One region of the Streptomyces sp. NBC_00820 genome, then DNA from elsewhere that is predicted to be linked to it. Evidence: riboswitches for the same ligand, from Rfam matches in the RefSeq annotation. Region 1 holds a riboswitch; the other holds the start of a gene.
What was found. Region 1 has a riboswitch for thiamine pyrophosphate ahead of thiM (hydroxyethylthiazole kinase). Riboswitches for the same ligand answer to the same signal wherever they lie in the genome.
Positions count from the first base shown of each region.

Region 2: it holds a riboswitch for thiamine pyrophosphate, as region 1 does, so the genes downstream of both, thiO (glycine oxidase ThiO) here and thiM (hydroxyethylthiazole kinase) in region 1, are expected to answer to the same signal.

Region 1 covers NZ_CP108882.1:1,226,341-1,237,357, forward strand. The annotation lists gene OIB37_RS05650 (GH32 C-terminal domain-containing protein) at 1-1,811, opposite strand, end outside; gene OIB37_RS05655 (DNRLRE domain-containing protein) at 2,529-6,518, shown strand; gene OIB37_RS05660 (hypothetical protein) at 6,520-6,990, shown strand; gene OIB37_RS05665 (purine-cytosine permease family protein) at 7,115-8,497, opposite strand; TPP riboswitch at 8,675-8,769, shown strand; gene thiM (hydroxyethylthiazole kinase) at 8,761-9,585, shown strand; gene thiE (thiamine phosphate synthase) at 9,582-10,259, shown strand; gene OIB37_RS05680 (SpoIIE family protein phosphatase) at 10,272-11,017, opposite strand, start outside.
Region 2 covers NZ_CP108882.1:2,305,830-2,316,846, forward strand. The annotation lists gene metF (methylenetetrahydrofolate reductase [NAD(P)H]) at 1-318, opposite strand, end outside; gene thiE (thiamine phosphate synthase) at 431-1,078, opposite strand; gene OIB37_RS10495 (Rv2175c family DNA-binding protein) at 1,182-1,547, opposite strand; gene OIB37_RS10500 (NAD(P)/FAD-dependent oxidoreductase) at 1,670-2,902, opposite strand; TPP riboswitch at 3,223-3,335, shown strand; gene thiO (glycine oxidase ThiO) at 3,333-4,565, shown strand; gene thiS (sulfur carrier protein ThiS) at 4,562-4,762, shown strand; gene OIB37_RS10515 (thiazole synthase) at 4,766-5,575, shown strand; gene pknB (Stk1 family PASTA domain-containing Ser/Thr kinase) at 5,699-7,633, shown strand; gene OIB37_RS10525 (deoxyribonuclease IV) at 7,691-8,626, shown strand; gene OIB37_RS10530 (sulfite oxidase-like oxidoreductase) at 8,654-9,286, opposite strand; gene bfr (bacterioferritin) at 9,463-9,942, shown strand; gene OIB37_RS10540 ((2Fe-2S)-binding protein) at 9,939-10,208, opposite strand; gene OIB37_RS10545 (class II 3-deoxy-7-phosphoheptulonate synthase) at 10,365-11,017, opposite strand, start outside.

The DNA of each region.
Region 1 (11,017 bases):
CCGGCCGTCTGCACCTTCAGGTGGTGGGTGCTGCCCGCCGCGATGGGTGTGGCGTACGTGGCGATGTCCTTGCCGGGACGCCACAGTTTGACGACGCCGCCGGTGTCGATGTTCGCCGTGTACCCGGCGCCCGCCGCGTTCGCGCGGAAGGTGAGACCGCCGGCCCGCGCGGAGTCGAGGCTGATGTCGCCCTGGTAGGTCGCGTCGCTCCCGCCGGTCGCGCTGAGGTAGAAGGCGTCACCGGAGGCGGAGACCCGCTTCCCGCCGCTGACGTCGCTCCAGGTCCCGCCCGAGGCGTGCCAGGGGCCCTTCAGGTTGCTCGACAGCGTCGACTGGCCGGTGCCCCAGCTGGTGTTGAGGCGTGTGAAGGTCGCGCTGTCCAGCCTCACCCTGCCCCCGAGGGAGAAGAGTCCGATTCCCTGGCTGTCGGCGGAGGAGTCGAAGTCGGCGTTGTCGGACAGGGAGTACAGACCGCCGTCGGCGAAGATCTCCAGCTGTCCCCGGTCCACGAGGACGCGCATCGTGACCTTGCCGTTCCTCGGCTTGAGCGGCTTGCCCTGGAGCGTCTGGGCCTTGGTGTCGTAGACCACCCTGCGGTCGGCGGTGCCGTCCGAGCGCAGATGCAGGTCGAAGCCGAACTGCGCGGCCGTGGCGCCCGTGACGTCGAACTGCGCGTTCAGTTCGTAGGTGTCGGCCCTGACCCCGGACAGGAGGTTGCCCGTCCCGGCGGTGTCGAGCGTCCGGTCCTTCCAGGTCTGGCTGTCCGAGGCGAGGGATTCCAGCTCGGCGACGGGCGTACGGGTGACGCGGGGGCCGTCGGGGGTGGTCACCAGGGCGAGGGCCGCCGGGAAGGTGGCGTTGCCCGTCCAGGTGCTGCCGTGGTTTCCGCCCTGCCAGGCCATCTGCACGGTACGCCCGTCGGGCATGCCGGTGAACGTCTCGGCCGCGTAGAAGCCGCCGCCCGCGTAGGTGGTGCCGAGGTCCATCTGCCGCGGCTGCGTCCAGTCCGTGGCGAAGGTATTGCCGTCGAAGGAACCGACGACGTACTGGCTGGACGCGGACGTCATGACCCACTTCTGCCGGCCGGCGTCGCCGTCCAGGGCGAGGGGGTACAGGTCGGGGCACTCGAAGAGCCACGGCGCGGCGAAACGGCTGGCGAAGGTCCAGTCCAGCAGGTTCGCCGAGGTGTAGATGTTCACCCCGTTGCCGCCCTGGGAGGACCACACCACCATCGCCCAGCGGTGCCTGGCCGCGTCCCAGAAGACCTTCGGGTCACGGCTCTCGTCCGGGATGTCGATGACCTTGCGTCCTTTGTCGTACGCCTGGAAGGTCCGCCCGTCGTCGTTGCTGTAGAAGACGCTCACGCCGTCGGTGTTGGAGAACACGACGATCGGGTCGAGCGAACCGGTCCTGAGGCCTGAGGTGTTGTCCTTGTCGACGACGCCGCCGCCGGAGAACAGCGTGCCCGGATGGACTCCGGGTTCCAGGGCCACCGGCTTCTGCGTCCAGTGGACCAGGTCGGGGCTGGTGGCGTGGCCCCAGTGCATGGTGTCCCAGGCCAGGCCGTGCGGGTTGTGCTGGTAGAAGAAGTGATAGAGCCCGTTGGCGTGGACGAGGCCGTTGGGATCGTTCATCCAGCCGGACCGGGAACTGAAGTGGAACTGGCCCCGGTACGGCTCGCTGTAGGTGGTCGGCGGGTAGGGGAACTCCGGATAGTCCTGCACGGTCCCGGCGACCGCCGGCGTGCTCGGAACGATCGCGGCCAGGACCGCGGCCAGGGAGACGAGCAGGGCCCAGGCTCTTCGACGCATGCGAACCCACTCTCGGCGCTTGGGCGGACGGGCAGGACGGCAGTGACGGCAGGACGGGCAGGACGGACGGGCACCGACAGATGAGTCAGGGACATGACATCCATGACAACGTTATCGCCCGCGACCGCCCGATGTCCGATGATGGGACCGCACGCCCGACTCGTCAACGCCGCGCGGTTCGCGCCGACCGGCCAAGGGCGCCGGGCATTGAGCCGCGGGCCCGTCGGCGCATGGCCTGACGAGGAACGACGCGGCAAGTGGGAGACGGTGAGCCGGGTGTCCACGCTCGAACGCCTCCTGGTGGTGCGTACCTCGGACATCGACGAGTTCCGGGTGAACTTCGCCCAGCACCTCACCCGCACAAGCTGACGCCGGTCGGCCCCTCGGGTGTCGTACACACCGGCCTGTCCGTGGTCGACCTCGGGCCGGTACGCCTGATCCACGGGAGCAACGCCGGGCCCGATCCGGTTCCGCGCCGGTATGGACCCGCGTCGCCGTTGCCGAAGGCGGCCTTGCGCTCCTCGGTGAGGCCGGTCCGCGTGTCGACGACGTCCGCCCCCTCCACCTCTCGACGGGACCGACCGTGCGCGGGCAGCCTTCACGGCAGGGCCCTCGTGACCAGGTAAAGAAGAGGTACTTTCGGCCGCCGGCCCTTGAAGAGAGAGTGAAGTTCCTGTGAGCATCCACTGGACTCCACACTTTGATCAAGGAATGCACTTGCCCGCTCTCAGAGCTGCGAGACGCACGGCGGTCCTGGCCGCCGCGGCGCTCACGCTGAACATCACGCTCGCCGCCGGGATCGCCGGCTCCGCGGTGGCCGCCCCGGCCCTGTCACGGTCCGACGCGCAGGCGGACGGCACGACGGGGGACGGCACGGCGGGGGACGCGGCATCCGCCCTGTCCGAGGCCTCGGACACCGGCGAACCGGTCCACATCACCGGACTGGACGACGAGTTCTCGACCACCTACGCCAACCCCGACGGCACGCTCACCACGCAGCTGTCCGAGGGCCAGCAGCGCATCGCGCACGCGGACGGCACCTACGCCCCCGTCGACCTCACCCTCCGACGCGTCGGCAAGCACGGCTGGATGCCGAGGAACTCGCCGGTCCCCGTGGTGATATCCGGCGGCGGTTCGCGCACCGCCGCCACCATGACCAAGAGCGACGGCTCGAAGGTCGGCGTCGGCTGGCCCTCGCGGCTGCCGGCGCCCAAGGTCCACGGCGGTGTGGCGACCTACCGGGTGTCCGCCGCCGAGAACCTGGTGGTGTCGACCACCGCGAGCGGCTTCACGGCCCATGTCGTGCTCACCGCCCGGCCGTCCAGGAACCTCGCGCTCAAGCTTCCGCTCGTCCTCGGCGGCAAGGTCGGCGTCCGCCAGACCAGGAACGGCGCGCTCGCCATGCGCAGCGGCACGTCCGGCGTCACCGTGGCATCGGCCCACCAGTTCACGATGTGGGACTCCGCGCACGGAGCCGAGGCCGTCCCGGACGACGAGCACAAGGTCGCCACCACGCTGGCCAAGGGCCCGGACGGCAGCACCCTGATGCAGCTGCGCCCGTCCATGAAGTTCCTGACCAGCCCCCGCACGGTCTACCCGGTCACCATCGACCCGGACATCTCCTCGCTCAGCCGCGTCGGCGACACGTACGTCTACACCGGCAACACCACGCCCGAGATCAGCAGTTACCGCCTGATGGTCGGAACGTGGGACAGCGGCACCACGAACTACCGCTCGTACCTGAACTGGAAGCTCGACGCGATCCTCGGCAAGCACGTGGTCAGCGCCCAGCTGAAGCTCTACCAGTACGACGCCAACACCTGCACGCCGCAGCCGATATCCATCCATCCGCTCGACTCCGGCTTCTCCTCGTCGACCGTGTGGGCCAACAAGCCGGTCTCCGACTACACCGCGAGCTGGTGGGTCAGCGACAGCTTCAACCACGGTGACGAGACCGACGGGTGCGCCAACGCCTCCGAGACCGTCGACATCACCAAGATCATCAAGGGCTGGGTGGACGGCACCCACGACCAGCACGGCATCGTGATGAACAACGCCGGCGACGACCTCACCTACGGCAAGCGCTTCTGCTCGATGAACCCGGATTCGTCGCACAGCTCCTGCAACACCGCCACGCGTGAGCCCACTCTCGCCGTCACCTACAACACCCTGCCCGCCAAGCCTTCCGGCCTCCAGGCCACCCCGGGCAGCACCTCCGGCAGCGCCGCCTACGTCACCTCCACCACCCCGGCACTGGCCGCCCTGGTCAAGGACGCCGACGCCAACAGCCTCACCACGCAGTTCTCCCTCGCCACCAGCGCCGGCACCGTCGTCGCCACGGGCTCCGGAGCCTCGGTGGCGTCCGGCGCCAAGGCCGCCTGGTCGGTCCCCGCGGGTGTCCTCTCCGACCGTACGGCGTACAAGTTCCAGGTCCGCAGCAGTGACGGCACCGACTACTCGGCCTGGTCCAGCTGGCTGAACTTCACCGTGGACACGTCCAAGGCGCCCAAGCCCCCCGCCGACCTTCCCACCGCGCTCCAGAGCGGCGCGACCCAGACGCTCACCCCCATCCTGTCCGGCGTGGCCTCCGCTCCGTCCGGCAACACCGTCCAGGCCGACTTCCTGCTCTACGACTCCACCGGCGCGGCCCTCGGCGGCAGCCCGCTGGCCACGATCGGCACGGGCAACGGCGAACGGGCCGCGGTGCAGGTCCCCGCGGGTCTGCTCAACGACGGGTCCACGTACACCTGGAAGATGCGGGCCTGCTCCAACAGCCGCTGCTCCGGCTACACCGACCCGCAGAGCTTCACCGTCCACCTCCCGGGTGCGCCGGCCACGCCCACCACCACCACGACGGTGATCGGCAGCTCGGCAATGACCCAGGCGACCGTGGACACGGGAGCCACCGACTGCTCCGGTTCCGCGTGCACCGGCACGAAGGCGAGCACGCTGAAGGTCGGCGCCTCCGGCACCACGCACTGGCGCGGTTACGTCCTGCCCGACCTGTCCTCGATCCCCTCCGGCGCCCAGGTCACCTCGGCGACCCTGAGCATGGGCACCGCCGGCTGCATGGGCGGCTGCGAGGCACACGACATCGAGGTCCATCCCCTCAACGCCGACTGGGCCACCGACGGCACCGGCACCGACCTGGTCGCCGCGGCCAGCGGCGACACGCTGGACGTGAGCGCCGCCGACCCGGCCGCGCTCGACGTCACCTCAGCCGTCCAGCTCTGGCTCGACGGCTCGAATCCCGATGAGGGACTCGCGCTGCAGGCCGCGGACGAGGGCTCCGACACCACCACCGGCGCCACCTACCCGGCCTCCGGCACCAAGCTCACCGTCACCTACCTCGTACCCGGTGCCCCCGACGCGCCCACCGCCGTCACCGCCACGCCGGCCTCCTCCGGACTGCTGGTCCACTGGAACGCCCCGGAGAACACCGGCTACTCCGGCGACATCACCTCGTACACCGTGACCGCCTACACGGCCGGCACCACGCAGGCCGCGCAGACCACGGTCGACGCCGCGACCGTCGGCACCACGGCCGTGCTCTCCGGTCTCGTCAACGGCGGCGGATACACCGTCACGGTCACCGCGACCACCTCCCACGGCACCAGCGCCCCCGCGACGTCCGCGCTGACCAGGCCCGCCGCGACCCACTCCGCGAGCGGCACCACCTACCAGTCGATCCTCCAGCAGTACCTCGACGCGCGGAGCGGGCTGCTCACCGGCACCTACGCGAGCGCGGACGCCGCCGTCGCCGGCAGCGCCAACGGGGCGTCGTTCAGCACCCAGTTGCACACCGACGAGGACGACCTGCTCGCAGAGAAGGCCCGTTTCGCCGGTGACGGACTCGGCTACTCCACCATCACCACGACCCTGGCCGGCACCACCGCCGGACCACTGAGCAGCACCTCCGACCTGGTGTACACCCACCACACGGGCACCAGCACCATGACCGACGGCAGCGACCAGAACGAAGAGGACGCGTACGAGGTCTACACCTTCGACACCAGCGGTCCGGCGCCCGTCCTCACCCAGCGGCTGTCCGCCGACGACTTCCTGACGAACCTGTCCGCCTCCGACACCGCGGCCGCGCAGGTCCCGCTCGACAGCGACGACACCGACACCACGGCGCCCGGCATGGACGCCTTCTACACCGACGGAGACGCCCTCCCCGCGGACAGCGCGCCCTCGGGCGTCGCCAAGCGCGCTTCCTTCAGCCACGGCGGCACCGCCTCCTGGGCCGCGCAGCACTACAAGGACAAGGACGAACTGCGCACCGACTGCACCAACTTCGCCTCCAAGTCCCTGAACAGGGGAGGCGGCGCGCACATGGAGTACGGATCGGTCGTCGACATCAAGCGCAGCCCGTACGAATGGTGGCGCAAGTCGAAGTCGGACATGACCTACTCCTGGTCGGCCGCCAACAACTTCGCCAACTTCATGGGCAAGGAGAACAGCGTCACCTGGGTCAAGAAGCTCAGCAGCGTCTCGGCCGGCGACATCATGCTGCTCGAGTACGCGGGCGACGGGGACTCCAACCTCGACCACGCCGGAGTGATCTACGCCGCCGGCTCCTCGACCGGCTCCATCAAGGTCTACCAGCACTCGAGCCACTACCGTAAGACGAACCTCGCCGCCATCATCAAGCGCCGTCCGGGCGTCACGGTCTACATCGCCCACATCACACCCCACTGGTACTGACATGACACGAACACGCACGACCACTCCGTGGGTCGCTCTCGGGGTCGCCGTCCTGCTGGCCGGAGGTGCCGGACTGGCCTGGGGCGCGCCTCGCGACCAGTGGGACTACCGCGGGGCGAGCCGGTCCGGGCTGCCCGCCGTGACGTACACGGGCGACCGCGGCGCCCCCGGCGCGCTCAAGCTGTATCTCCGGCTCTATGTGCGGGGTCTGCGCGACGGTGAGGCGGACCGGCTGACGGACCTGTCCTGGCACCGCCGCTGGTTCGCCCGCCGTGCCGAGGACGCGGCCGCCCACCGGGTCATCGACACCTACGGCAAGGGGGCGGCGGGACCGGTCTCCGTCGACCTGACTCCCGAGGACCCGTACGACGTGCGCGGCGGCACGATCCACTTCCGCCGCACCGGACAGCAGCAGGCCTTCACCGTCTTCAAGCGCGACGGGCTGTGGCTGTTCGTCATCGGGTCGGACTAGGTCCTGTCGTCAGGCTCCCGTCCGGACGCGACGAGGGCGCCCCGGCTCGCTGCCGGGGCGCCCGGCCGGCCTTCGGTCGGCGTGCCGTCGTACGGTCGCGCCCCTCGAAGGTGAGAACGCGTTGTCAGGCCGCTGCCGGAGCGCCGCTTCGGCGCAGGCGCAGCGGGGCGTACACGGCGACCGAGGCCACGAACGCGGCGTAGTAGGCCAGGTCGCCGCCGTGCAGAGCGGTGGCGACCGGCCCGACGTACAGCGTGGTGTTCATGAACGGCACCGCCGCGGCGAACGCGGCCGCGAAGGCGAGCACGGCCGGCCACCACGGCCGCGGACGGTCCAGTTCGGCCCGCAGGTCCAGCGGGCGGCCGCCGCGTGAGCGGGCCCGGGCGAGCCAGTCGACCAGGACGACGCCGACGAAGCCGGGGATCCAGTACCCCACGAACAGAAGCACGTTCTGGAAGCGGGCCGTGGTGTCGGCGGCGTGCATCCACAGCACGAGCGCGAAGCCGAGCACGGCCGCGACGGCCGCGGCGAGCGGCCGGGGCAGGCGCACCCCGGCGGTCTGCAGGGCGAGCGAACCGCTGTAGTCGTTCATCGCGTTGCTGCACACCGAGGAGACCACGACGGCCAGCAGGCCGAACGCGCCGGCCGCCCCGCCGCCCAGCAGTCGCTGCACGCCCGCCGCGGTCTGGTCGGTCAGCAGCCGCCCGGCCCACAGGCCCAGCGTCTCCACCCCCACGTAGGCGGCGGTGAGGCCGAGCAGCGTGTACCAGAACATCCGCGGCCGGGAGGAGCCGGTGGGCAGGTAGCGGCTGAAGTCGGAGGCGTACGGCGCCCACGACAGCGACAGGCTCAGCGCGACGGTGCTGGTCAGCAGGAACGCCCCGACCTGGTCCGGGCCGTGGACAGTGCCGGAGACGGGCAGCGGCACCCCGCGCAGGAGGGCTACGCCAAGGGCGGCGAACGCGGCCCCCAGCACGAACGTCATCACGCTCTGGAGCCGGTGGATGACCTCGTACCCGAAGATGCCGACCACGCCCTGCAGCACCAGCACCCCGAGCACGCCCGCCCAGAACGGCCAGCCCAGCAGCCGGGCGAGCGCGTCCCCGCCGAACAGCCCGATCAGCGCGTCCCAGGCGATGGACGACAGCCACTGCAGCACCCCGGGGAGCGCGACCGCCCGGCCGAACGCGAGCCGTGACAGCGGGAGTTGGCCGGCTCCGGTGAGACTGCCCCACGTGCCCAGGTAGGCGGCCGGCAGCGCGCCGAGCACGGTGCCCAGCGCCATGGCGGTGAAGGCCGGCCAGAAGCCGAGGCCCAGCGCGATCCCGATGGTGCCGGAGAACACCCCGGTCATGGTCAGGTTCGGTGCGAACCAGACGGTGAACAGCCGCGCGGGCCGGCCGTACCGGTTGTCCTCGGGCACCGGGCCGATGCCGTGCCGTTCGACGGAAAGGTCGCGGGAGCCCGTGGGCATGCGCCCGTCGAACACGGCGTGGTCGATGGTCATGAACGCTTCCTGGGATCGGGGACAGGACCGGCGGGACAGGTGCCCGCAGGTTCCACAGTGCCATCGCACGGCACACGGCATTGTCGTCGTACGGAAGGCGGCCGCCGCCACCGGGTCGCCGCGGCCACGGCCCGGAGGTCCGCGTCCACCACCGTCCCACCAGGGCGTTAGCATGTTCGACGAGACACGGGGTGCCCCCGCCGGGGGCTGAGATCACACCCGTCGAACCTGATCTGGCTCGTACCAGCGAAGGGATGTCGCGCATGACGCGCCCTGCCGACGATCTGTCCGCCCTCTGTGCCGAGGCGCTCACGCGACTGCGGGAGACCGGCCCGCTGGTGCAGTGCCTCACCAACAACGTGGTCACCAATTTCACCGCCAACGTGCTGCTCGCGCTCGGCGCGACCCCGGCGATGGTGGACATCCCCCAGGAGGCGGGACCGTTCGCGAAGGTGGCCTCCGGGGTGCTGGTGAACCTCGGCACCCCGCACGCCGAGCAGCGGGCGGCGATGACGGAGGCGGCCGGGGCCGCGGCCGGCTCCGGCACGCCCTGGGTCCTCGACCCGGTGGCCGTCGGATCGCTGCCGGTGCGCACCGCGCTCGCCCGGGACCTGCTCGCGTTCGCCCCGACCGTGGTGCGCGGCAACGCCTCGGAGATCATCGCGGTGGCCGGGAACGGCTCCGGCGGGCGCGGCGTGGACACGACCGACGACGTCGAGGCCGCCGCGTCCGCCGCGGCCTCCCTGGCCCGGTCCACCGGCGGCGTCGTCGCCGTCTCGGGCCCCGTCGACCTGCTCACCGACGGGCGCCGGACCGTGCGGGTCGCCAACGGCGACGCCCTGCTGACGCGGGTGACCGGCGGCGGGTGCGCCCTGGGGGCGGTCATGGCCGCCTTCGCGTCGCTCGTTCCCGCGGACGGCGACCGGCTCGCCGCCACCGCCGCGGCCGTCACCGTCTACACCGTCGCCGCCGAAGTGGCCGCGGCGCGCGCCACGGGGCCCGGCAGCTTCGCCGTCGCCTTCCTCGACGCGCTCGCCGGTCTCGACGAGGCCGCGCTCACCGCCCGGGCCGCGGTCTCGTGGGCGTGACCCCCGCCGGTCCGGGCCGGCCGGACTACTCCGTCTACCTGGTCACCGACACCGCGCAGTGCGCCGCCCGGGGCCGGGATGCGGTGGCGACGGTCGCCGAGGCCGTGGCCGGTGGCGCCACCGCCGTCCAGGTGCGCGAGAAGGACACCTCCGCCCGCGCCTTCCTCGACACGGTGCTGCGGATCTCCGTGGTGCTTCCGGAGCGGGTCGCGCTGTTCGTCAACGACCGGGTGGACGTCTTCCTCGCCGCCCGCGCGGCAGGCGCCCGCGTCACCGGCGTCCATGTCGGGCAGTCCGACCTGCCGCCCGGTGCCGTCCGCGCGCTGATCGGAGCGGACGCCGTGCTCGGTCTGAGCGCCGCGACCCCGGCCGAGCTGCGGGCCGCCGCCGAGGACCCGGCCCGGGTGGACTACGTGGGCATCGGGGCCCTGCACGCGACGCGCACCAAGACCGACGCGCCGCCCGCCCTGGGGCACGAGGGGTTCGCCGCGCTGGTGCGCGCCACGCCTCTGCCCGCCGTCGCGATCGGCGGGGTCCTCGTGGCCGACATGCCGTCATTGCGCGCGTCCGGTGCGGCGGGGGGCGCGATCGTCTCCGGCATCTGCGCCGCCGCCGACCCGCGCGCCGCCGCACGGTCCTACGCGGACGCGTGGGCCTCGGGAGTGCGGGCCTGAGCCTCGGCTCCCCTACGGGGCGTTGCCGGGGCCGTACCAGTCCAGGCACAGCACGGTGGCGTCGTCGGCCAGGCGCCCTTCGCAGGCTTCGGTGACCGCTGCGGTCAGGGTGCGCACGACCTCGCGGGGGTGGTCGGTGGCGGTGTCATGGATCAGGCCGGGCAGGTCGACGGCCGCCGCCCGGCGTTCCCGCATCCCGTCGGTGTGCAGTACGAGGCGGTCGCCGGGCCGCAGGTCGAGGTTCTGCACCCGGTAGGGGCCGGGCGCCGGGACGCCGAAGGGCAGGTCGACGTTCAGGCCCACCTCGCCGACCGTGCCGTCGCGCAGGCGCAGCGGCCAGGGATGGCCCGCGTTGACGACCTGTGCGCCCCGGCCGTCGAGGGCGATGCGCAGCAGCTGGCCGGTGGCGTGGGTGCCGTGTCCGTGGTCGAGGAGGGCCTGGTGGGTGCGGCGGGCCTGTTCGGCCAGGTCGGTCCCTTCGCGGCGGGCGCCGCGTGAGGCGTTGACCAGGAGGGTGGCCATGAGGGACGCGGCGACGTCGTGGCCCATGGCGTCCGTGACGGACAGATGCAGGGTGCCGGGGTCGAGGGAGTAGTCGTAGGTGTCACCGGCGACGCTCTCGGCCGGCACCAGGGCCGCGGCGAGCGCGAACTCGGCCGCCTCGTGGGACGCCGCCGACGGCAGGAGCTGGTGCTGGATCTCGGCGGCCAGGGTCAGCGGGGCGGTGCGCCGGCTCCACTGGTAGACGTCGGTGAAGC
Region 2 (11,017 bases), 1.1 Mb from region 1:
GCCGATGATGTTGCGCAGTTCGGCGACGGAGTGGTCGACGGCGGTCAGATGGGCGACCGGGGTGAGCGTCGTGTCGACGACGATCTGCTGGGTCTCCTTGACCGTGGTCGCACGCGTGGAACCGCCGGCGCCGTAGGTGACGGACACGAAGTCCGGGGCCACGGCCTCCACCCGGCGGAGCGCGTTCCAGAGGCTGCGCTCGCCCTTGGGGGTCTTCGGCGCGTAGAACTCGAACGAGTACGCCGTCTTGCCGGTCGCCAGGATCTCCCGCACGGTGCGCGCGCGATCGGTCCTGGTGGATGCGGTTCCAAGAGCCATACCCGCAGGTTAGCCACGGGCGGGCGGTCTCCCAACCGGGCATCGGTGAATTGACCGAATTACCGGCTTCCTGTCCACCCCTTGGACAGACGGCCCCTCGGTGTGGCGCAGCTCAGGCCTGCCGCAGCCGCTTCGCGAACCGGGCCGCCTCGGCTCCCGGGTCGTCGGCCTCGGTGAGTGCGCGGACCACGACCACCCGGCGGGCGCCCGCGTCGAGCACCTCGTCGAGGTTGTGCGGGCCGATGCCGCCGATGGCGAACCAGGGGCGGTCGGTGCCCAGTGCCGCGGTGGCGCGGACCAGGTCGAGGCCGGGGGCGTGCCGGCCCGGCTTGGTCGGGGTGGGCCAGCACGGGCCGGTGCAGAAGTAGTCCACGCCCTCCTGGACGGCGGCGGCCGCCGCCTCGGACGCGGTGTGCGTGGAGCGGCCGATCAGGACGTCGTCGCCGAGGATCGCGCGGGCCGCGGGCACCGGGAGGTCGCCCTGCCCGAGGTGCAGCACGGCGGAGCCGGCCGCGTGGGCGACGTCCGCCCGGTCGTTGACCGCGAGCAGCTTGCCGTGCCGGGCGCAGGCGTCGGCGAGGACCTGGAGGTACTCGAGTTCCTCGGCGGCCTCGATGCCCTTGTCGCGCAGCTGCACGATGTCGACACCCCCGGCGAGGACCGCGTCCAGGAACTCGGCGAGGTCGCCCTGCCGCCTGCGGGCGTCCGTGCAGAGGTACAGCCGGGCGTCGGCGAGCGCGGTGCGGGCGGTGTCGGACATGCGCGGGTCCCCCGTGGTCGGCGCCCGGGGCCGGCGGCCCCGGGCGTGCGAGCGGGTGGCGTACGGGCCGGGCCCGGTACGCCACCCGTGGTGCGGATCAGGTTCAGACGGCGAGCGCCTGGGCGCGGCGCTTCACCTCCGTACCGCGATTCTCGGTCAGGGCCTGCGCGGGCGTGCCGGGCAGGGTCGGGTCGGGGGTGAAGAGCCATTCGATCATCTCTTCTACCGTGAAGCCGTCGTCCCGCAGGAGCGTCAGGGTGCCTACCAGGCCCTTGACGACCTTGTCCCCGTCGATGAAGGCGGCGGGGACGTACAGCGCCCGGTTCTCACCTCGGCGTACGGCGATGAGCTGGCCCTCCTTGACCAGCTGCCGCACGCGCGTCACCTCGACACCGAGCTGTTCGGCGATGTCGGGGAGGGCGAGCCAGGCGGGGACGAGAGTTTCGAGTTTTGCGTCAATCTCGGTCACGGAACCAAGCGTAGGCGCTCCGCCGGTCCGGCCGCGATGTGTCGCGTTTCGTCCGTGGCTGCGTCGTGGCCGCTCGCCCGGTTCCCCGCGCCCCTCGGGTGCGCCGCCGGCGAGGGCGCCGATCAGGTGGCCGTGGCTTCCTTGAGGGGGCGGGAGGGGTCGGCGAGGGCCTCCGGGTCCATCCGGCGGGCCGCCTCGATCAGCCGCCGTCCCTGGGCCAGATCACGCGGGCGGCCCACGGCCAGGAGGGCGACCAGGTGGTCCTCGCGCAGCCAGCACACCGACCAGGCCGGGCTCGCCGGATCGCCGCGCCACACCATCCGGTCGGCCGTGGCGTGGTGGCCCACGTACTGCACGAACCGGCCGAACTGCTCGGACCAGAAGTACGGCACCGGGTCGTAGACCGGCGTCTCGTCGCCCACGATGTGCGCGGCGACCGTGCGCGGGCCCTGCAGGGCGTTGTCCCAGTGGTGGATCAGCAGCCGGGCGCCGTAGCGGGCCGAGGGGAACGAGGCGCAGTCGCCGACCGCGTACACGTCCTCGGCGCTGGTGCGCAGGTGCGCGTCGGCCACGATCGCGCCGTCCGGGCCCAGCTCGATCCCGGAGCCGGCCAGCCAGCCGGTGGCGGGGCGCGCGCCGATGCCGACCACGACGGCGTCCGCGGGCAGCCGTGAGCCGTCGGTGAGCACCACCGCGCCGGGTTCGACGCGCTCCACGCGCGCGGCGGTGCGCAGCTCGGCTCCGCTGTCGGCGTACCAGGTGGCCATCGGGGCGGCGACCTCGGCGGGCAGCGCGCCCGGCAGCGGCCGGTCGGCGGCCTCGACGACCGTCACCGCGCAGCCCGCCTCGCGGGCCGCCGTGGCGAACTCGGCGCCGATCCAGCCGGCGCCGACGACCACGATGTCGTGCTGCCGGGCGAGCACGGGCCGCAGCCGCTCGGCGTCGTCCAGGGTGCGCAGCAGGTGCACGCCGGGGACGCCCTCGGCGCCGGGGAGCATGAGCGGTTCGGCGCCGGTGGCGAGGACCAGGACGTCGTACGGGACGGGTCCGGCCTCGGTGTCCAGCTCGTGCTCGGCGGGGCGCACGCCCAGCGCCTCGCAGCCCAGCCGCAGGTCGATGCCGAGGGACTCGAAGTCGACCTCGAAGGCGGAACCCTCGGACCTGCCGAGCAGCACCGCCTTGGACAGCGGCGGCCGGTCGTACGGCTGGTGGGGTTCGGCGCCGACGACGGTCACCGTGCCCTTGAAGCCCTGTTCCCGCAGGGCGACCGCGGTCTGCACCCCGGCCATGCCCGCGCCGACGACGACCACGCGCCGCTCCTGGGACGTTCCCTCTTGCGCTGTCTGCTCGCTCACCCGATCACCATAGCCACCCGATCGACATAGTCACCTGACGCGCCGCCAGTCTCCGGGCGTGGCCCGCGGGCGGAAAGGTCCTGGTCAGGGTTTCCCTTACGGGTGCCGGACGGCGCGGGCTAGGGTCTTTCTTCCGGATCAGGCCGGCTCCGGTCTGCGGTGCCTTCTGGCCTACCCGAGCGGGGTCTGGTGCGTGCAGCTGCAAGGCGGAGGAGGGAGCCGACGCGGCGCGTCGGCGACCGACGACAACGCCGCAGATGGGCGTGCCAGACCCCGCGACCCCGGCAAGATCCGGAAGAGAGGCCCTAAGCTGCGGCCGTACACGCACTCGCGGGAGCCCGGACGCACCGGGCTGAGAGGGAGGCTGGACGGCCTCCGACCGTACGAACCTGATCCGGGTCATGCCGGCGAAGGGAGGGGCTGGACGCCCATGCAGTCACGTACGTGCGACGTCCTCGTCATCGGGGGCGGGATCATCGGCCTGGTCACGGCCTGGCGTGCCGCGCAGCGCGGGCTCGCCACCGCCGTGGTGGACCCGGAGCCCGGCGGCGGGGCCGCGCGGGTCGCGGCGGGGATGCTGGCCGCGGTCACCGAACTGCACTACGGCGAGGAGACGCTGCTCGCCCTCGGCCTGGCCTCGGCCCGCCGTTACCCGGACTTCGCGGCGGAACTGACCGAGCTGACGGGCCAGGACCTCGGCTACCGCCGCTGCGGCACCCTCGCGGTCGCGCTGGACGCCGACGACCGTGCCCACCTGCGCGAACTGCACGCGCTCCAGCGCCGCTGCGGCCTGGAGTCGGAGTGGCTGTCCGGGCGGGAGTGCCGGCGCCTGGAGCCGATGCTGGCGCCCGGGGTGCGCGGCGGGGTACGGGCCGACGGCGACCACCAGATCGACCCGAGGCGGCTGGCGTCGGCCCTGGTGACGGCGTGCGAGCGGGCCGGGGTGGTGTTCCACCGGTCGTGGGCCGGGCGCCTCGACGTCGTGGGGGACCGGGCGACCGGCGTCACCACGGCGGACGGCATCACGCTGGGCGCGGACCGGGTGGTCCTCGCGGGCGGAAGCCTCAGCGGGCGCCTGGCGGGCGTTCCGGAGGCGGTACGGCCTCCCGTGCGGCCGGTGAAGGGGCAGGTGCTGCGGCTGTCCGTGCCGCCCCGGTACGCCCCCTTCCTGAGCCGTACCGTGCGGGCCGTGGTGCGCGGTGGTCACGTCTACCTGGTGCCCCGGGAGAACGGCGAGCTGGTCGTCGGGGCGACCAGCGAGGAGCTGGGCTGGGACACGACGGTGACCGCGGGCGGGGTGTACGAGCTGCTGCGCGACGCCCACGAGCTGGTCCCGGGCATCACCGAGCTGCCGCTGACCGAGACCCGGGCCGGGCTGCGCCCCGGCTCCCCCGACAACGCTCCGCTGCTCGGCCCGTCCGGTCTGGACGGACTGCTGACGGCGACCGGGCACCACCGCAACGGCGTGCTGCTCGCACCGGTCACCGGGGACGTCATGGCGCATGTGCTGGTCCACGGCGAGCTGCCGGAGGAAGGCCGCCCCTTCACCCCCGGCCGCTTCGGCGCGGTGAGCGCCGTGGACGCCGTGAGCGCCGTGGACACAGCGGACGCAGTGGACGCAGTGGACGCAGTGGACGCCGTACGGACGGAGCAGCGCGCGTGAACATCTCTGTCAACGGGGAGCGCCGGGAGATCGTCCCGGGCACCGCTCTGGACGTCCTCGTGCGGTCGCTCACCGCGGCGCCCTCCGGAGTGGCCGCGGCCGTCAACGAGACCGTCGTCCCGCGCGCGCGGTGGGCGATCACGGCCCTCGCCGAGGGCGACCGGGTCGAGATCCTCACCGCCGTCCAGGGAGGCTGACTCATGACCGACGTCCCCTCGACCGGTGATCCCCTCGTCCTCGGCGGTGTGTCCCTCGGCTCCCGGCTGATCATGGGCACGGGCGGCGCACCGAGCCTGGACGTGCTGGAGCGGGCGCTGGTCGCCTCCGGCACCACGCTGACCACCGTGGCGATGCGGCGGGTGAACCCGTCCGCGCACGGCTCGGTGCTGTCGGTGCTGGAGAGGCTGGGCATCCGCGTGCTGCCGAACACGGCCGGCTGTTTCACCGCCGGAGAGGCCGTGCTGACCGCCCGGCTGGCCCGGGAGGCGCTCGGCACCGACCTGGTCAAGCTGGAGGTCGTCGCCGACGAGCGGACGCTGCTGCCGGACCCGGTGGAGCTGCTGGAGGCGGCGGAGACGCTGGTCGACGACGGGTTCACGGTGCTGCCGTACACCAACGACGACCCGGTGCTCGCGCGGAAGCTGGAGGACGTGGGCTGCACGGCGGTGATGCCGCTGGGCTCGCCGATCGGCTCCGGGCTCGGCATCCGCAACCCGCACAACTTCCAGCTGATCGTGGAGCACGCGCGCGTGCCGGTGATCCTGGACGCGGGGGCGGGGACGGCGTCGGACGTGGCACTGGCGATGGAGCTGGGGTGCGCGGGTGTGATGCTCGCCTCGGCGGTGACGCGGGCGCAGCGGCCGGAGCTCATGGCCGCGGCGATGCGGCACGCGGTGGCGGCGGGCCGCCTGGCCGGGCTGGCGGGGCGCATCCCGCGCCGGTACTTCGCCGAGGCCTCCTCCCCCACCGAGGGACTCGCCCGCCTGGACCCCGAGCGGCCCGCGTTCTAGGCCGGACACGCTGGGAATTCCGGCTGCCGGACCGGTGCCGGCACGGTCACAGGTCTGCTGCATTACGTCCCGGGGGCCCGCAGGGGGGCGGGGCTGTCTGCGGCCCCTCGTAGACTCGCCTGCGTGGATACGACCCTTCAGGACCCCCTCGTCGGGCAAGTGCTCGACGGCCGCTATCGCGTCGAGGCGCGGATCGCCGTCGGCGGGATGGCCACGGTCTACCGGGCCCTGGACACCCGCCTGGACCGCGTCCTCGCGCTCAAGGTGATGCACCCGGCGCTGGCCGCCGACGGGTCGTTCGTGGAGCGGTTCATCCGGGAGGCCAAGTCGGTCGCCCGGCTCGCCCACCCCAACGTGGTGCAGGTCTTCGACCAGGGCACCGACCGGTCGTACGTGTACCTGGCGATGGAGTACGTAGCCGGATGCACCCTGCGGGACGTGCTGCGCGAGCGCGGCGCGCTGCGGCCGCGGGCCGCGCTGGACATCCTCGAGCCCGTGCTGGCCGCGCTCGGCGCCGCGCACCGGGCCGGGTTCGTGCACCGGGACATGAAGCCCGAGAACGTGCTGATAGGGGACGACGGCCGGGTCAAGGTCGCCGACTTCGGGCTGGTGCGGTCCGTGGACACCGTGACCAGCACCACGGGAGCCGTCCTCGGGACGGTGTCGTACCTCGCGCCCGAGCAGATCGAGCAGGGCACCGCCGACCCGCGCGTCGACGTGTACGCCTGCGGTGTCGTCCTGTACGAGATGCTGACCGGCGCCAGGCCGCACACCGGGGACTCTCCCGCCCAGGTGCTCTACAAGCACCTCCACGAGGACGTGCCGCCGCCCTCGGCGCTGGTGCCGGGGCTGGCGTACGAGCTGGACGAGCTGGTCGCCTCCGCCACCGCGCGCACGCCGGACGTCCGGCCGCAGGACGCGGCGGCGCTTCTCGGCGGCGTGCTGGAGACCCGTGCGGCGCTGAGCGACGGGCAGCTGGACGCGCTGCCGCCGCGGGCGCTGTCCGCCGGGCACGACAACGCCGAGGACCGTACGAGCGTGATCCCGCGCTCGCTGACGGTGCCCCGGCCGCTGCCGGTCGACGGGGACGGGCCGGACGGCCGGGGCGTGCAGCGCACCAGCCGGTTCCGGACTCCCCCGCTGGAGCCCCTGGAGCCCCGGCGGTCCTCCAGGGGCCGGCGGCTGGTGCTGACGGCCGTGGCCGCCGTGCTGGCGGTGCTCGGCGTGGGCGCCGGGGTCTGGTACATCAACGCCGGCCAGTTCACCAAGGTGCCGCCGCTGCTGTCGCGCACCGAGGCGCAGGCCGAGCAGCGGCTCAAGACGGCCGGTCTCGACGTCCGGCAGGTCAAGCGCGCCTACAGCGACACCGCCGAGCGCGGCACGGTCATCGGCTCCGAGCCCGCGTCCGGCGCCCGGATCCGGGACCACGCCTCCGTGACACTGACCGTGTCGCTCGGGCCGGAGACGGTGCGCGTGCCGGCGCTGCGGGACCTGCCGCTGGACAAGGCGCGCGCCCATCTGAAGGCGGACGGGCTGGAGCCCGGCATGGTCACCCGCGCGTTCAGCGACGACGTCGCCCGGGGCGCGGTGATCGGTACGGATCCCGGGGCGGGCACCGAGCGGCACGCGGGCTCGGCGATCGCGCTCGTCGTCAGCAAGGGCAGCCCGGTCGACGTCCCGGACGTCACCGACGAGGACCTGGACACGGCCCGGCAGGACCTGGTGGACGCCGGGCTGAAGGTGAAGGTCGCCCCCGAGCGGGTCAACTCCGACTACGACAGGGGCCAGGTCGCCCTGCAGACCCCGGACGAGGGCAGCCGGGCCGCCGAGGGCGACACCGTGACGCTGACGCTGTCCAAGGGCCCGGAGATGGTCAAGGTGCCCGACGTGACCGGATCGCACGTGGACGACGCGAAGAGGCGGCTGGAGCGCGCCGGCTTCGAGGTCGAGGAGGACCGCGGGCTGCTCGGCCTGTTCGGTGACACCGTGAAGAGTCAGTCGGTGACGGGCGGGGACCGGGCGCCCAAGGGGTCGGTCATCAAGCTCACCATCCGGTGACAGGGGTCACCGGGGAGCGCGGCCTGGCGGACGGAGCGGGCGTGACACCCTGAACGGGTGACAAGCCAGCAGTCCCCCTCCCCCACTCCTCCCGCCACCACCACCGCCGCCGTCTCCGGCGCCCCGGCGGCCGGACGCGCCCGCAACCCCGTCGGCGGCCACGTGCCCGTGGCGGGCGGGCTGCACGCGGTGGGGCTGTCGTACGCCCGTGAGCTGAAGGCGGAGACCGTACAGGTCTTCGTCGCCAACCCGCGCGGGTGGGCCACCCCGGCCGGTAACCCGAAGCAGGACGAGGCGTTCCGCCAGGCGTGCGCCGAGGAGTCGGTCCCGGCGTACGTGCACGCCCCCTATCTGATCAACTTCGGCTCGCACACCGAGGCGACCGTGGAGAAGTCGGTGGAGTCGCTGCGGCACTCGCTGCGGCGCGCGCGGGAGATCGGCGCGCTCGGTGTGGTCGTGCACACCGGCAGCGCGACCGGCGGCCGGGAGCGGGAGGTGGCGCTGCGGCAGGTGCGCACGCACATGCTGCCGCTGCTGGACGAGCTGACCCATGACGACGACCCGTTCCTGCTGCTGGAGTCGACCGCCGGGCAGGGCGCCTCGCTGTGTTCGCGCACCTGGGACTTCGGGCCGTACTTCGAGGCGCTGGACGCCCACCCGAAGCTGGGCGTCTGCCTGGACACCTGCCACATCTTCGCCGCCGGGCACGATCTGACCGGCCCCGACGGCATGCACCGGACCCTGGACCTGCTGGTGGACACGGTCGGCGAGGGCCGGCTGAAGCTGATCCACGCCAACGACTCCAAGGACGTGGCGGGCGCGCACAAGGACCGGCACGAGAACATCGGCGCCGGGCACATCGGCGAGGACCCCTTCCGCGCGCTGATGACCCATCCGGCGACGGCGGGCGTCCCGCTGGTCATCGAGACCCCGGGCGGCAGGGAAGGGCACGCGGCGGACGTGGAACGGCTGAAGAAGCTCCGGGACGGCTGAGGCCCGCGAGGGGGCGGCCGCGGGAGGTCAGAGCTCGGGGCCGTCCCCGGGGACCTCCTGGTAGGAGTAGCGCTGTTCCTTCCAGGGGTCGCCGATGTTGTGGTAGCCGCGCTCCTCCCAGAAGCCGCGGCGGTCGGCGGTCATGTACTCCACGCCGCGCACCCACTTGGGGCCCTTCCAGGCGTACAGATGGGGGACGACGAGGCGCACCGGGAAGCCGTGCTCGGCGGTGAGGAGTTCGCCGTCCTTGTGGGTGGCGAAGACCGTGTCGTCGGAGGCGAAGTCCGACAGGCGCAGATTCGCGCTGAAGCCGTACTCGGCCCACACCATCACATGGGTGACATCCGGCGCGGGCGGCGCCAGGTCCAGGACCGCCCGGGCGGGGACCCCGCCCCACTCCGCGCCGAGCATGCTGAACTTCGTCACGCAGTGCAGATCGGCCACCACGGTGGTGTACGGCAGGGCCGTGAACTCCTCGTGGTTCCAGGTGCGCCTGCCGGCGTCGGCGGTGGCGCCGAAGACCCCGAATTCCCAGCGTTCCGGCCGGAATTTCGGCACGGGGCCGTAGTGCATGACAGGCCAGCCGCGCTGGAGCCGCTGTCCCGGTGGAAGTTCGGACCCCACTCCCGCTCCCGACACTCGCTCCACCGGCTGACCCATGTCTCCATCCTGACAGACCCCGGGCGGTGCCCTCGACCACCCACCCACCAAACGGACAACTGCTACGAAGTCAGCACGTACTTACTAAGCGCGCACTTACTGGACGATCTTCTCCACCGGTGCAATCATGCCGCCGCATACCTCACCCGTCCCTCCGTGTGGAAGGAGCCGCTGCGATGCAGGGCGACCCCGAGGTCATCGAGTTCCTCAACGAGCAGCTCACCGGCGAGCTGACCGCGATCAACCAGTACTTCCTGCACGCGAAGATGCAGGAGAACTTCGGCTGGACGAAGCTCGCGAAGTACACGCGGCACGAGTCGTTCGACGAGATGAAGCACGCCGAGGTGCTCACCGACCGGATCCTGTTCCTGGACGGGCTGCCCAACTACCAGCGGCTGTTCCATGTGCGGGTGGGACAGACGGTCAAGGAGATGTTCGAGGCCGACCGGCAGGTCGAGGTGGAGGCGATCGACCGGCTCACGCGCGGCGCGAAGGTGATGCGCGAGAAGGGCGACATCACGTCCGCCAACATCTTCGAGGACATCCTCGCCGACGAGGAGCACCACATCGACTACCTGGACACCCAGCTGGAGCTGGTGGACAAGCTCGGCGAGGCGCTCTACCTCGCGCAGCTGATCGAGCAGCCGGAGAGCTAGGCCGCTTCCGGAATCCCCGGCACTCCCGGAAGCGCCGACGCGCCCGGGATCTCGGCCAGGACCGGCTTGCCCTGGTCGGCCAGCTCGCGGCGGGGGCAGGCGCCCCGGCCGAGGATGGCCTGGATCCGGCGCACGCACGAACCGCAGTCCGTACCGGCCTTGCAGGCGGAGGCTATCTGGCGGGGGGTGCAGGCACCGTCCTCCGCGTGCTTCTTCACCTGCTGCTCGGTGATGCCGAAGCAACTGCAGACGTACACGCGGTTCACCTCCCGACCGGATCGCTGTCTCCGACTGCCGCCTCGGTGTCAGTGAGGCAAACCTAACCTTACTCACCGGCCGGGAAGCACGACAGCGGAAGGGGCGCGGATCCCATGTGATCCGCGCCCCAATTCGTCCGCACGGCCCGTCCCCGGGCCGGACCGTCACTGGTCCCGGTACATCTCCGCGACGAGGAACGCCAGGTCGAGCGACTGGCTGCGGTTCAGGCGCGGGTCGCAGGCCGTCTCGTAGCGCTGGTGCAGGTCGTCGACGAAGATCTCGTCGCCGCCGCCCACACACTCGGTGACGTCGTCGCCGGTCAGCTCCACGTGGATGCCGCCCGGGTGGGTGCCGAGCTCCTTGTGGACCTCGAAGAAGCCCTTGACCTCGTCGAGCACGTCGTCGAAGCGGCGGGTCTTGTGGCCGGAGGCCGCCTCGAAGGTGTTGCCGTGCATCGGGTCGGTCACCCAGGCCACCGTCGCACCGGACGCCGTGACCTTCTCGACCAGCTCGGGGAGCTTGTCGCGGATCTTGTCGGCGCCCATGCGGACGATGAACGTCAGCCGGCCCGGCTCCCGCTCGGGGTCGAGGCGCTCGATGTACTCCAGCGCCTGCTCGGCCGTGGTGGTCGGGCCGAGCTTGATGCCGATCGGGTTGCGGATCTTCGAGGCGAACTCGATGTGCGCGCCGTCCATCTGCCGGGTGCGCTCACCGATCCACACCATGTGGCCGGACGTGTCGTACAGCTTGCCGGTGCGGGAGTCGACCCTGGTCAGGGCGGTCTCGTAGTCGAGCAGCAGCGCCTCGTGCGAGGCGT